DNA from 4 places in the Paenibacillus sp. S25 genome. Region 1 is predicted to be linked to each of the others. Evidence: riboswitches for the same ligand, from Rfam matches in the RefSeq annotation. Region 1 holds a riboswitch; each other region holds the start of a gene.
The links. Region 1 has a riboswitch for thiamine pyrophosphate ahead of KAI37_RS13510 (thiamine phosphate synthase). Riboswitches for the same ligand answer to the same signal wherever they lie in the genome.
Positions count from the first base shown of each region.

Region 2: linked by a shared signal. The riboswitch ahead of thiC (phosphomethylpyrimidine synthase ThiC) and the one ahead of KAI37_RS13510 (thiamine phosphate synthase) in region 1 are both predicted to bind thiamine pyrophosphate.
Region 3: linked by a shared signal. The riboswitch ahead of KAI37_RS02220 (ABC transporter substrate-binding protein) and the one ahead of KAI37_RS13510 (thiamine phosphate synthase) in region 1 are both predicted to bind thiamine pyrophosphate.
Region 4: linked by a shared signal. The riboswitch ahead of KAI37_RS04485 (ECF transporter S component) and the one ahead of KAI37_RS13510 (thiamine phosphate synthase) in region 1 are both predicted to bind thiamine pyrophosphate.

Region 1 is NZ_CP073683.1:3,162,046-3,165,166, reverse strand. It holds gene KAI37_RS13515 (ABC-F family ATP-binding cassette domain-containing protein) at 1-1,162, shown strand, start outside; TPP riboswitch at 1,256-1,364, shown strand; gene KAI37_RS13510 (thiamine phosphate synthase) at 1,629-2,222, shown strand; gene thiO (glycine oxidase ThiO) at 2,287-3,121, shown strand, end outside.
Region 2 is NZ_CP073683.1:807,366-810,486, reverse strand. It holds gene thiC (phosphomethylpyrimidine synthase ThiC) at 1-1,468, opposite strand, end outside; TPP riboswitch at 1,656-1,768, opposite strand; gene KAI37_RS03605 (IclR family transcriptional regulator) at 1,924-2,667, opposite strand; gene KAI37_RS03600 (alpha/beta hydrolase) at 2,966-3,121, shown strand, end outside.
Region 3 is NZ_CP073683.1:495,550-498,670, forward strand. It holds gene KAI37_RS02215 (MTH1187 family thiamine-binding protein) at 1-221, opposite strand, end outside; gene KAI37_RS02220 (ABC transporter substrate-binding protein) at 718-1,761, opposite strand; TPP riboswitch at 1,953-2,062, opposite strand; gene KAI37_RS02225 (pyridoxamine 5'-phosphate oxidase family protein) at 2,333-2,767, shown strand; gene KAI37_RS02230 (bifunctional 2',3'-cyclic-nucleotide 2'-phosphodiesterase/3'-nucleotidase) at 2,988-3,121, shown strand, end outside.
Region 4 is NZ_CP073683.1:992,196-995,316, forward strand. It holds gene KAI37_RS04475 (polynucleotide kinase-phosphatase) at 1-437, shown strand, start outside; gene KAI37_RS04480 (TatD family hydrolase) at 458-1,255, shown strand; TPP riboswitch at 1,300-1,409, shown strand; gene KAI37_RS04485 (ECF transporter S component) at 1,660-2,256, shown strand; gene KAI37_RS04490 (ABC transporter ATP-binding protein) at 2,256-3,121, shown strand, end outside.

The DNA of each region.
Region 1 (3,121 bases):
TATGGGGGATTTTTACCTCATTGATGTGAAGGTTGAAGAAATGGCGAATGGACTGGGACTCTCGGCCATAGGACTGGATCGGGATGTATCTGCACTTAGCGGCGGGCAACGGACAAAGGTGCTTCTTGCTAAGTTGCTGTTGGAAAAGCCAAATGTCCTGCTGCTGGATGAGCCTACCAACTATTTGGATGTCGAGCATATCGAATGGCTTACGCGCTATTTGAAGGATTATCCCTATGCTTTTATTCTTATTTCACATGATACTGAGTTTATGAATCAGGTCGTTAATGTTATTTACCATCTTGAATTTGCCAAGATGACCCGTTATTCAGCTAACTATGAAAAGTTTCTTGAGATGGCAGATCTGAACAAGGCTCAGCATATTGATGCTTATGAGAAGCAACAGGACTTTATTAAGAAACAGGAAGATTTTATTCAGCGTAATAAGGCGCGTGCATCTACATCAGGCCGAGCAAAGAGCCGTGAAAAGCAGCTTGATCGGATCGAACGTATTGATAAGCCTGAAGAAGCTGCGAAGCCAACCTTTCAATTCAAAGAAGCACGTGCGAGCGGAAAGACGGTATTTGAGGGTATTGATTTTGAGATTGGTTATACGCATGCCCTATTGCCTAAAATGTCCATGACGATTGAACGTGGTGAAAAGATTGCAATTGTCGGCTACAACGGTGTTGGTAAATCGACATTGCTCAAAACCATTCTGGGAAAAATTCCACCAATCAGTGGAAAAACCTATCAAGGTGATTTTTTGCAGCCCGCTTATTTTGAGCAGGAAGTAAAGGCGGAGAAAATTACACCGATTGACGATGTGTGGAATGAATTCCCGCATTTGAACCAGCATGAAGTACGAGCGCATTTGGCGCGTTGCGGTTTAAAGAATGAGCATATCACGCGTCCGCTATCTGCGCTCAGTGGTGGAGAACAGGCTAAAGTCCGTCTTTGCAAACTGTTAATGCGTGAAAGCAACTGGGTACTGTTCGATGAGCCTACCAACCACTTGGATGTTAAAGCTAAGGATGAGCTGAAACGTGCCTTGAAGGAATACAAAGGGACCGTTTTGCTTGTGTCTCACGAACCGGACTTTTACGAGGATTGGGTAACCAAAACGTGGAATGTGGAAGAGTGGTCAAGTAAAGTTAACTAAAATCAGCTAAATCCAATTCTGCATATTTCACACGAAGTGGGGTTTGCAGAATTAGGAAAATATGCTAAGCTATCTTTAGCTTATACAATAAAATAGTCACACTAGGGGAGCCGCCCATGCGGCTGAGACGGAATAAATGGATTTCGGACCCTTTGCACCTGATCTGGGTTATGCCAGCGTAGGGAAGTGAGCGCCGTACAAACAAGGCAACACCATCTTTATTTTGTTTGTGCGTGGGACGATACACGTATACGGATATCATTGTCCGTTCGATTATTGGACGTTCGTTAAACCACTTCCTTGGGGAAGTGGTTTTTTTGCGTTTCGTTCATTTTAAGTTGTTCGAGCTTCCGTAGACGATTCACATACAATCCCCTTTCATTTCTGCTGGTAGACGTGGCTGACTAAGCATAGATCCTCTAGTCCAATGTGAGGTGAAGAGAAAATCGAATTACACGCAATTTCGATGGAAAAGGGCACTTTTGGACAAGCCGCCCAAGTGGCTGCTGTGATTTGTCCGTATGTTCATTATGTACACGCACGTTTGAAACAAAATGGTGCCTCTGCATTGCTTTCTTTGACTCGCAGCATGGTGGAGCAGGAAGTTCCTTTGCAACAAATTGTAGTAAATGATCGTGTGGATGTAGCTTTACTTACTTTGGTTGGAGCCGTCCAGCTACCAGCTAATGGATTACCCGTTGCGGATGTGAAAAGCCTTCTTCCAAAGGGTACACGCTGTGGAGCATCTGTGCATTCATTGGAGGAGGCGCAGGCTGCCGAGCGGGCAGGAGCGGACTATGTACTTTATGGTCACGTATATGAGACCCATTGTAAGCCCGGTATTGTACCGCGGGGTTTAGCTCAGCTTGAACATATTTGCAGGCTGTCGAACATTCCGGTGATCGCGCTGGGCGGCATACAACCGCACCATATCCCGGAGCTTTATAGGGCCGGAGCAAGCGGTATTGCGGTGATGTCTGGTATATGGGAGGCTGAGTCGCCTGTTGCAGCTGCGATGGAATACAGGCGAATGGCAGATCTTGTAGTTCACAGCCTGTAGCGAAAAAACGAGAGTAAAGGCAAGCTGAAAGCAGAATGGTTTATGGAGAGGAGACACGGGACCAATGCTAAAGATACACACGGAGGCAAGAGCGATAGGACACGCTGAATGCTTGGTCATAGGTGGAGGTGTCATCGGCAGTTCCATTGCTTATCATGTGGCCAAGGAGGGAAGAAGTACGATCATGCTGGAACGATTGATCCCGGGTGAGGGAGCCTCAGGAGCAGCGGTTGGAATGCTGGCAGCGGAAAGTGAAGAGTTCATCGACTCTGAGCTGGCACGATTTGCTCGCATAAGTCGAGACGCATTCCCTGAGCTTGTCTGTGATCTGGAGCGTTTGTCAGGTATTTCGGTAGAATTCCGTACAGAAGGATTTGTGACCCCTTTCCGTACGGAAACTGAAGGCCAAAAACGCTGGAAAGCTGCTAAAACGCGAGAGGATGATTGTCCTATCTGGTGGGATGCGAGGGAATTGGCCCGACGAATTCCAGGTTTGGATGAACAAGCGATCGGGGCAATATATCGTTCAAAGGAGACACAAGTGGCTCCTGTCCAGCTTTGTCGTGCTTATGCAGGTGCTGCTGCGGTGCTGGGGGCAACGGTATGGTCTGGTACACAGGCAGAGCAACTGGTCATGCAGGATGGTCGAGTTTGCGGTGTCCGAACAGATAGTGGCTTTTTTTCGTGCGATCAGGTCATTATTGCCGGAGGCTTGGATAGCATGAAATTGCTAGCGCAAGTTGGATTTGAATATCCACTTTATCCGGTCAAGGGAGAAGCGGTAGCGGTCTCCTTGAAGGATCACCCGTTAGAATACACCATTTATGCTGATGATATTTACCTTGTACCTAAACAGAATAACGAGCTTTGGATTGGGGCAACGAGCCTTCCGCATCAGT
Region 2 (3,121 bases), 2.4 Mb from region 1:
GACCCAAATGCTCCTTAGGCGTAACATAGCACAGCATGGACGTCCCGAACCAACCGATCATCGCCGCCCCGATGGCTGAAGTAATATGATCATATCCGGGGGCAATATCCGTCGTGAGCGGCCCCAAGGTATAGAAAGGAGCTTCCTTACAAATCTCCATTTGTAAATCCACATTCTCTTTGATTTTATGCATAGGGACATGTCCTGGCCCTTCAATCATGACCTGAACATCATGCTTCCATGCGATTTGCGTTAGCTCGCCCAACGTTTCCAGCTCTGCAAACTGTGCTTCATCATTCGCATCATAGATACTACCTGGACGTAGACCATCCCCGAGAGAAAAGGCCACATCATAGGCTCTCATAATTTCGCAGATTTCTTCAAAATGTGTATACAAAAAATTCTCCTGATGGTGCGCAAGGCACCAGGCTGCCATGATCGACCCGCCACGGGATACAATTCCCGTCATTCTATTCGCCGTCATCGGTATATACCGCAGCAATACACCCGCATGAATTGTAAAATAGTCCACTCCCTGCTCCGCCTGCTCAATCAGCGTATCGCGATACAGCTCCCACGTCAGCGCTTCTGCTTCGCCGTTCACCTTTTCAAGTGCCTGATAGAGCGGCACAGTCCCAATTGGTACAGGAGAATTCCGAATGATCCATTCACGTGTTGTATGGATATTACGGCCTGTGGACAGGTCCATAACTGTATCCGAGCCCCAACGCACAGCCCAGGTCATTTTCTCCACTTCCTCCTCGATGGAGGAGGTAACCGCAGAATTGCCAATGTTCGCATTGATCTTCACGTGAAAATGACGCCCAATGACCATTGGCTCACTTTCCGGGTGATTGATATTCGAAGGCAAGATGGCTCGTCCAGCCGCCAACTCCTGCCGTACAAACTCAGGCTCCACCCCTTCGCGGATCGCCGCAAATTCCATTTCTGGCGTAATGATCCCTTGCCGCGCATAATGCATTTGTGTCACTGTACGACCTTGCGAAGCACGAAGCGGACGGTTGGTCACGCCGGGAAATTCCACTGTCTCCCGTTTGAAGCCAGTTTTCAGTCCATTATCCTCCGGCTGTACAGCGCGTCCCTCGTAAGCCTCCACATCGCCCCGTTCCAGTGCCCAAGCTCGCCGTAATGGAGGCAGGCCCTGACGGATATCGACCTGATAGGCTTCGTCAGTCATGGGACCGCTTGTATCATATACACGCAATGGCTCATGATGCTCCGTGCCCTGCGGCGTATGTGTAGGATGAAGAGCAATTTCGCGCTCTGGCACGGCAATGTCCGGCCGTGAGCCTTGAATATATACCTTACGGCTCCCTGGAAAGGGCGTTACCCCATTGGCTTGATCCCCGTTTGTCTTCTCTACCTCAACTTCTTTTGTTCCTACCAATCTTACTTCGTTTGATTTCAATTCTGTTCCTTTTGTTCCTTCTGCTTCTGTCGGCTTCATTGTCCATTCCTCCCGTTTCGATGAAATGACACACCGATCCGGAACCATTCCCAGGGTGGCGCTGATCTATGCAAAAAAGCCGGTTCCCTAGGGAACCGGCTAATCTAACGAGGCAGCTATCCAGACAGTACGCATGTGGAATAATCCTATTCCAATGCGTCACCGTAGACAGCAGCCGCGTATACATTTCATTGGCCGATTACTTCCCTACGCTGGTATGATCCAGATCAGGTGCAAAGGGTCCGGAATCTTGCACGATTCCATCTCAGCCCGGCATTACAGGCTCCCCCAGTAACTGTGATACTTCTATTCACATGAGGCGGCTATAACAGACATCCCGCCATCCTTACCAGACTACTTTAAATTTATAGCTTTGGCAACCCTTCTAGGTTCACTTTACCAAGGAGACACTCCCCATCAAATCACTCTGCTTGCTTCAACTGTGTTCATTCTTGTTACGGAAGCATAAGCCCCATTTCCTTCGCCGCTTCAATCAAAATCGGAGCAAAGTCATGTAGCGTCTCGGGTGCAAGCCGACTGACCGGACCGGATACAGATAAAGCCGCAGTGACCTGTCCCTTCCGGTTTACAATTGGCGCAGCCACAGCAGCAGCCCCTGGCTCCCGTTCTTCATAGCTGGTCGCATAGCCCTTCTCGCGGATGTCCTGTAGCTGGGCTTTATAGACCTCCGGGTCTACCGAGGGCGGCCATTCATCCCCGCTTAGCAGAGCTTCCAGCTCCTGCGGCGGCATAAAGGCTGCCAGCACCTTGCTGGAGGCCCCTACAGCAAGCGGCATACGCGCACCTACAGGCGCGACCCTGCGAATCGCCTGATTGCTCTGCACGGCTTGTATGCGAATACGCATGCTGCCGTCCCGTAAGTACAAGCTGACCGTCTCGCCCAAACGGTCACGTAATCCTTCCATTGCAGGCTGTAACAACACCGCCGGCTCGTCACTTTGGGACAAATGCGTGGATAGCTCCCAAATGCGGAAGCCAAGTCGATATTTTTCCGTTTCGGCATTCCGAACGACAAAGCCCCGATCCTCCAACGTAGTCAGCAGCCGATGAACCGTGCTTTTATGTAGACCAATTTTGGAGGCAATCTCCGTCAGGCCAAGATCCGAATCTGCGGTAAAACACAGCAGTATATCAAGTGCACGCTCTACAGCGCGAACGGTTAATTTACGGTCTTCCATCGTGAACCGCTCCTCTTGTATCCATATTCGTTTCACACTATGAAACATGGTTACATAAATTATATAGAATAGTCGCGGCTACTGTAAACCGATGTTTTTGTGACAACCATATTACAGAACGAGAACAAACATCGACAATTCTTTGCATCATTTTTACTTTTCCGGTTCAGGCGTTGACTTTGGATAATCCCCATCATACGATAATAGGTATCTATACGGATCTACACTATCATTTTCAAGTGGAATTATACCTATATTCTATGAAACGAAGATCAATTTTATATAAGGAGGCTCTTACATGATTTCGACATCCCAGCGCAACTCTCAGCTACAGACCGCTGTTCAGGAGCCGTCCACCCCACTCTTTAATCCCCGTCTGCTGCGGTTCAAGCACGTTGTGATTGCTCTGCTGCTGTCGGTCGTCTTTTTTCTGTTGTTTTGTTTTATTGCCTTG
Region 3 (3,121 bases), 2.7 Mb from region 1:
ATGACGCTGGGACTGCCCGCTTCCGTCAAAGCCTCGTGCATTTCTTTGACCACTTTCAGCAACTCGTCGAGCTCGCCCTCCATGGTCGTATCCAATGGATTCACTTGATGTTTGACGCCGGAGCGCTGAATGACCTCAATCGCCTTATCTACATACGGGTAAGAGTCCTCATTATTAGGAGTTTTAGGGATTACTTGAATACTGAGCAGTGTGTTAGCCATGCAAATTCACCTGTCCTTTATTTGGAGTGTTTTAGAGAACATAGGGTGGTTTAAGGCGTTTGAGACCGCTCCGCGTTTCATTTGATCTTACGATCGCTGTTGCCATGGGATTCTTTGAATAAATTTTAAAAGTTAAGAATCCAACGGCAAAGGCGAACGCTGCGCTTCTCCAGATTCAAATGAACCGCTCCGCTGCCAACCGCCTTAAAAGCACCCTGTTTTTAAAGCTGGTTTGTGTGGCATTATTAACACACAAGCGCACCTACTTAGCGCTTAGATAATATGAAAAACTAAAGAATAAACCAAGTGGAACGAGAACGAAGTGGGCGGAATGGTGCTGTACAAGCGTTAGCGTTCGCCTTTGTACCCAGATTTCAACCTCTGGATATTCATAAAAGAATTCTGGGTACAACAGCGATGGGAGGCACCATCCGACTGCCTAGTGGCGCTTCGTTCACTTCTCTAGTTCGGTCTTATTTTGCGTTTTAACAAATGGTCAGCGCTTGGGCAAGAAGTCATTTGTGAAGGCTTTATCGACTTCCAAAGGCTTGCTGAGCAGCTTGCGTTCGTACATCCAGTCCGAATAGTTTTGCCATACCTCTGCTTTTTGCACGCCCCATTGCGCGGCATCGTCCTGATAACGCGGGCTTAGCCATTTTTGGCTGGCGAGCACCAGTTTTTTATCCAGCTCTGGTACAGCTTTGCTTAAGATGTCCGCGGCTTCTTCTGGATGGGCGATAGTGTATTCATAGCCTTGTGCGGTAGCGTCCATGAACGCTTTGACCAGCTCTGGATCATTTTTTATCGTCTGTTCGTTGCTTACAATTACAGGCGTATAGTAATCAAGGCTTTTGGAATAATCTTTTACATACAGCATATCCAATGGCTCACCTCGAAGCTCGGCTTCGATTCCGGTCCATGCATAGAAAATCCAAGCAAAGTCAATATCCCGCTTCACGGCTGTAAAATAGTCTGCATTGCCCATGTTGACGATCTTCACTTTGCTCACATCGCCTTTGTTTGAATCCATGATGGATTTCATGACCGCTTCTTCTACGGGAGAGCCCCAACCGCCGTATTTTTTACCTTCAAAATCTTTCGGGCTCTTAATTCCGCGATCTACTGGGGCTGCGAAGCCTGAGGTATTATGCTGAATCACCGCAGCGATGGATACAAGCGGCACACCTTGCGTACGAGCTTGTGTGACGCCTTCTTGGTAGCTAATACCAAAAGGTGCAGCATTAGAAGCAACCATTTGATCGGCTCCGCCTGAACCAGGTTGAACAATTTGGACATTCAAACCCGCTTTTTCGTAAAATCCTTTGTCCTTAGCGACATAGAGTCCCGTATGATTCGTATTGGGTGTCCAGTCGAGCACGACTTTAACATCTTTGAGCCCCTTTGCCGGAGTAGACGTTTGGGTGTCGGTAGCGGGAGCCGCTTCTTGGGATGTGGGGGCACTTCCACCGCAAGCGGTCAGGGTCAGGGCCATGAGCCACAGACTGATCAGTCCCAGGCTTAACATTTTCATGCGCTTCATCGTTGTGTTCTCTCCTTTAATTACCCGTTATCCGTCCAATCAGACAGCTTAAGTTCCCCATTTTCTAAAAATAACATCTGCCGGACGCGATCTTTCCAACAACATAATCTTCAATAAAAAAAGCGCCCCGAGTTTCCGGGACGCTTGCGCTTGTATATACCAAAGTAAGGGATGGTCCTATGTAAAAAAGGCACATCTTGCTTAAGCATTCCTACGCTGGCATTACCCAGATCAGGTTGTAAGGGTCAGTGTCTTGGGACACACTCTCAGCCGGCCGATTCCAGCACCCCTGGCATTGTATGGTTTAATGGGTTCATTTATTCGGGTTTACTACGACGATTATATGCCTTGAATGCGGGTCTGTCCAGCATGAAGGGAGAGATGACGGTTCATTTGCCGAACGACAGGGTACACTTTTACTGTGAGCTTTGATCTGAAAATGAGCATGAATCAATCCGATTCGATCGGGTCATGTTATTTTCAGAACAGCTACGCAAGTAGGTTCAGATGGGCTGGTGCCCAATGGCGTGGCCGTAGAGAATTCTAATTCGTGAAAAGGAGTTGTTGTACTGTGGGTAAAACGGAAACATTGGATCGCAACCAACTGGAACAAGCCATTGTGAAGGCTTTGGATAACAACAAATTTTGCTCGTTAGGTACGGTAGAGGGTGGCAAACCGAAAGTACGCTATATGGCCCTTTTTAACGATGGAATGAACATTCATCTGGCGACAGATCGAAAAACACATAAAGTGGATGAGCTAAAAAACAATCCGAATGCTTATCTGCTGCTGGGTTATGAAGTTGGCGGTACGAAGGAAGTCGTAGAAGTGGAGGCTACCGTCCAGATTACAGCTGATGAGGGGCTGCGCAAACAAGTGTGGAACGATTCCTTGAAGGAATGGTTTTCCGGACCGGATGATCCCGATTATGTCATTCTGGACGTGAATCCGACACGCATTGAGTATGTGGGTCAGCAAACTGAGCGCCAAGTGTGGAATAAATAATAAGAATATAAATCGACAAACCAGTGAATCTCCGAGTTTTTAAGGAGGTTTGCTGGTTTTTATTTTTTGAGAAAATTAATTATTTTTTCATAAATAATTTAAGTAAATGACTACTCTTTTGCCTGGCGTTGGATTAAAATAGAAATGGTGGGTTCAAGGCTTACATATATGTGCAAAAGTATGTATATGAGGCATACACCTTAATGAGGAGGGGTATATTTTGTTATTTCGTAAAAATTGGTTTAAAGGGTTTACAGCAGCAGTTGTAGCTTGTAGTATGCTGGTGTTTTCAGCCGCTCCATCCTGGGCAGCTAGCAATTCTCGCGATAGCGCTACAGTGAATTTGCGGATTAT
Region 4 (3,121 bases), 2.2 Mb from region 1:
TGGAGCAAAACCGGGAGCTGGCTGGGCTGTCTTCTCTGTTTATGGAGACAGAGTATCGCGTTATCACGGACGAAGCAAGCGAGGAAGAGGTCATTCGCTGGTGGAACGAGATGACAGAGGATGGTCATGAGGGGATTGTGATCAAGCCGGAACGCTTTTTGATGAAAAATCGGGACAAGATGATTCAGCCTGCAATCAAGGTGAGAGGCCGGAAGTATTTGCACATCATTTACGGTATGGATTATCTTGCCTCTGAGAATTTAAAGCGTCTGAAGCAGCGTCGAACGAACAAAAAGGAGCGTCATGCCCTGATGGAGGGAGCGCTTGGTATGGAAGCCGTGGAACGTTTTGTCCGCAAGGATACGGTAGATCGTATTCATGAATGCGTCCTTGCCGCGCTATCTCTGGAATCGGAGCCGATTGATCCGAGATTGTAGTTTGCGAAGGAGGGATTGAGATGGAAAGGGGTACACCGTTAATTGATATTGGCGTGAACTTGATGCACCGTTCGTTTCATGCGGATCGGGAACAGGTGGTAGAGAGAGCCGCAGCTGTAGGAATTTCACCCCTGATTATTACCGGGACCAGTGTCCGCAGCAGTCGGGAGGCTTCTCAGTATGCAGCACGTTATCCGGGCAAGCTGTATGCGACAGCTGGCGTGCATCCCCATGATGCCAAAGACTGCAGCGCAGATACGATTCAGCAGCTCCGCCAGCTGGCGAGTCAGCCGCAGGTCGTATCCATAGGGGAATGCGGATTGGACTATAACCGTGATTTTTCGCCGCGTGATGTGCAGCGCCGATGGTTTGGCGAGCAAATCCAACTGGCGGGTGAGCTGAATATGCCGTTATTTTTGCATGAACGAGATGCACATGAGGATTTTGTCGCTATGCTTCGGGAGTATCAAGGGCTTGTCGATAAAGCGGTAGTGCATTGTTTTACCGGCACGGAACAGGAATTGCATAGGTATGTAGAAATGGGACTGTATATCGGGATCACCGGCTGGATTTGCGACGAACGGCGTGGCAAACATCTGCGTGAACTGGTCAGAGATATTCCCTTGGACCGTCTGATGATTGAAACAGATGCTCCATTTTTGACCCCGCGTAATTTGCCCGTGAAGCCCAAAGAAGGGCGTAATGAATCGATGTATCTCGCTCACATTGCTGCTGCGGTTGCCGAATGTACAGGCCGAAGCATGATGGAGATCGAAATCGCCACGACGGAGACAGCCAAACGTTTCTTCGGATTATAGGATTGTCAAAGCCATAGATGTGGTATATATTATAGTGAATTAAAAAAGCATTGTCGGGAGCTTGAGAAAGTCAGGCTGAGAGGGTGGCCCTTGCCACTGACCGTGAAATCTGATCTGGGTAATGCCAGCGTAGAGAAACCAAGAACACTATACAGGAATGCCGCTTGTTTTGCGGTTGTCGATAGATTCAATGTATGTCCTAGCATTTTACCTTGATCCTGACTTTGGCTTGGTATCAGTGTAGAAGCTTAGACTACTGGTTATATAAGGCATATCGACGAATGATGTTTTGTATGGTACTTCACCTTTTACTGCGCATAAAGCTTGCCTGGAGATTCAGCTCCAGACAAGCTTTTTTTTATGGCCAAGAGGCCAATTATAAGGAAAAAGGGGAGCACGCAATAATGAATACTGCTGTAAGAGCGTCCAAAGGGTTGAAGCTGACTGATATTTTGGTCACGATTGTGATCGCTGTTGTGTTCGGGTTAGTCTACAAAATATGGGGACCTGCCTATGATTTAATGAAACCATTTGGTCTACACGCCGAGCAACTGATGTATGGCATGTGGTTTATGGCAGGCACGTTTGCTTATCTCATCATTCGCAAGCCAGGTGTTGCAATTTTGGCAGAGGTGGCAGCGGCAACGGTCAGTGCTTTTTTGGGAAGCGAATGGGGGATGTCCACTTTGTACTATGGCCTGCTGCAAGGCTTGGGGGCGGAGCTGTTTTTTGCGGCTTTTCTGTATCGGAACGCAAACCTGTGGGTTGCTTCGCTAGCTGCGGCTGGGGCGGCTGTCGCTTCTCTAATTTTAGACTTCAGCTACGGGTATATTGATCAGCTTTCGACCTGGAACTATGTTTTGTATATTGGTTTTCGCATGATTGGCAGCATTGTGATTGCCGGGGTATTCGCTTTCTATCTGGCTAAGGCATTGGAGGTAACCGGAGTTACGCGAAGTTTGAGGCCTGCAACGGAACAAGATTATAAGGGGCTGGATTGATGAGCCAGGCAACCGAAGATGTGGTGGCTTCGATCACCCGTCTTCGGTTGAAATTCCCCGGTGAGCAGGAGCTGCTTTTTCACAATATGTCTTTGTCTGTCCGCAAGGGAGAAAAGCTGCTGCTACTGGGACCGAGTGGATGCGGTAAATCAACGCTGCTCCAAGTGCTAAGCGGTCTGATTCCACGCACGATAGAAGTGCCTATGAAATGCGATGCTGCTGTAATCCCAAGTGTCTCAGGTATTGTATTTCAAGATCCTGATACGCAGTTCTGTATGTCATATGCAGATGAGGAACTGGCTTTTGTGTTGGAAAATAATCAGGTTCCTCGTGAGCAGATGCGATCCCGTATTCGCGAGCTGCTGATGCAGGTTGGTCTATCGACGGAGGATATACACATGCCCATTGGCAGCATGTCACAGGGAATGAAGCAGCGGCTGGCGATTGCGTCTGTGCTGGCTATGGAGCCAGAAGTGCTTTTTCTGGATGAGCCCACGGCTTTGTTGGACGAGGAAGGCACTACACAGGTGTGGGATACCATTCGCAACATTTCGGTAGACCAGACACTGGTGATCGTGGAGCATAAAATTAATGAAATTGTCCATGATGTGGACCGGATTGTAGTGCTTTCTGCTCAAGGGGAGATTATTGCGGATGGAAGGGCGGAAGAAGTATTTCATGTGCATCGGCAGGCATTGTCCGAGTACGGTGTGTGGTATCCGGGAGTATGGAATGAATCGTCTTCGCCACGTTGGAGTGAAGCGGTGACGCAACAGAACGGTGCGGGGATTGATTTGCTGGAGCTGGAACATTTTAGCGGCCTCCGTAGTTTAAGTTCAGTGATTTATGTGGAGCATGCGCAGGT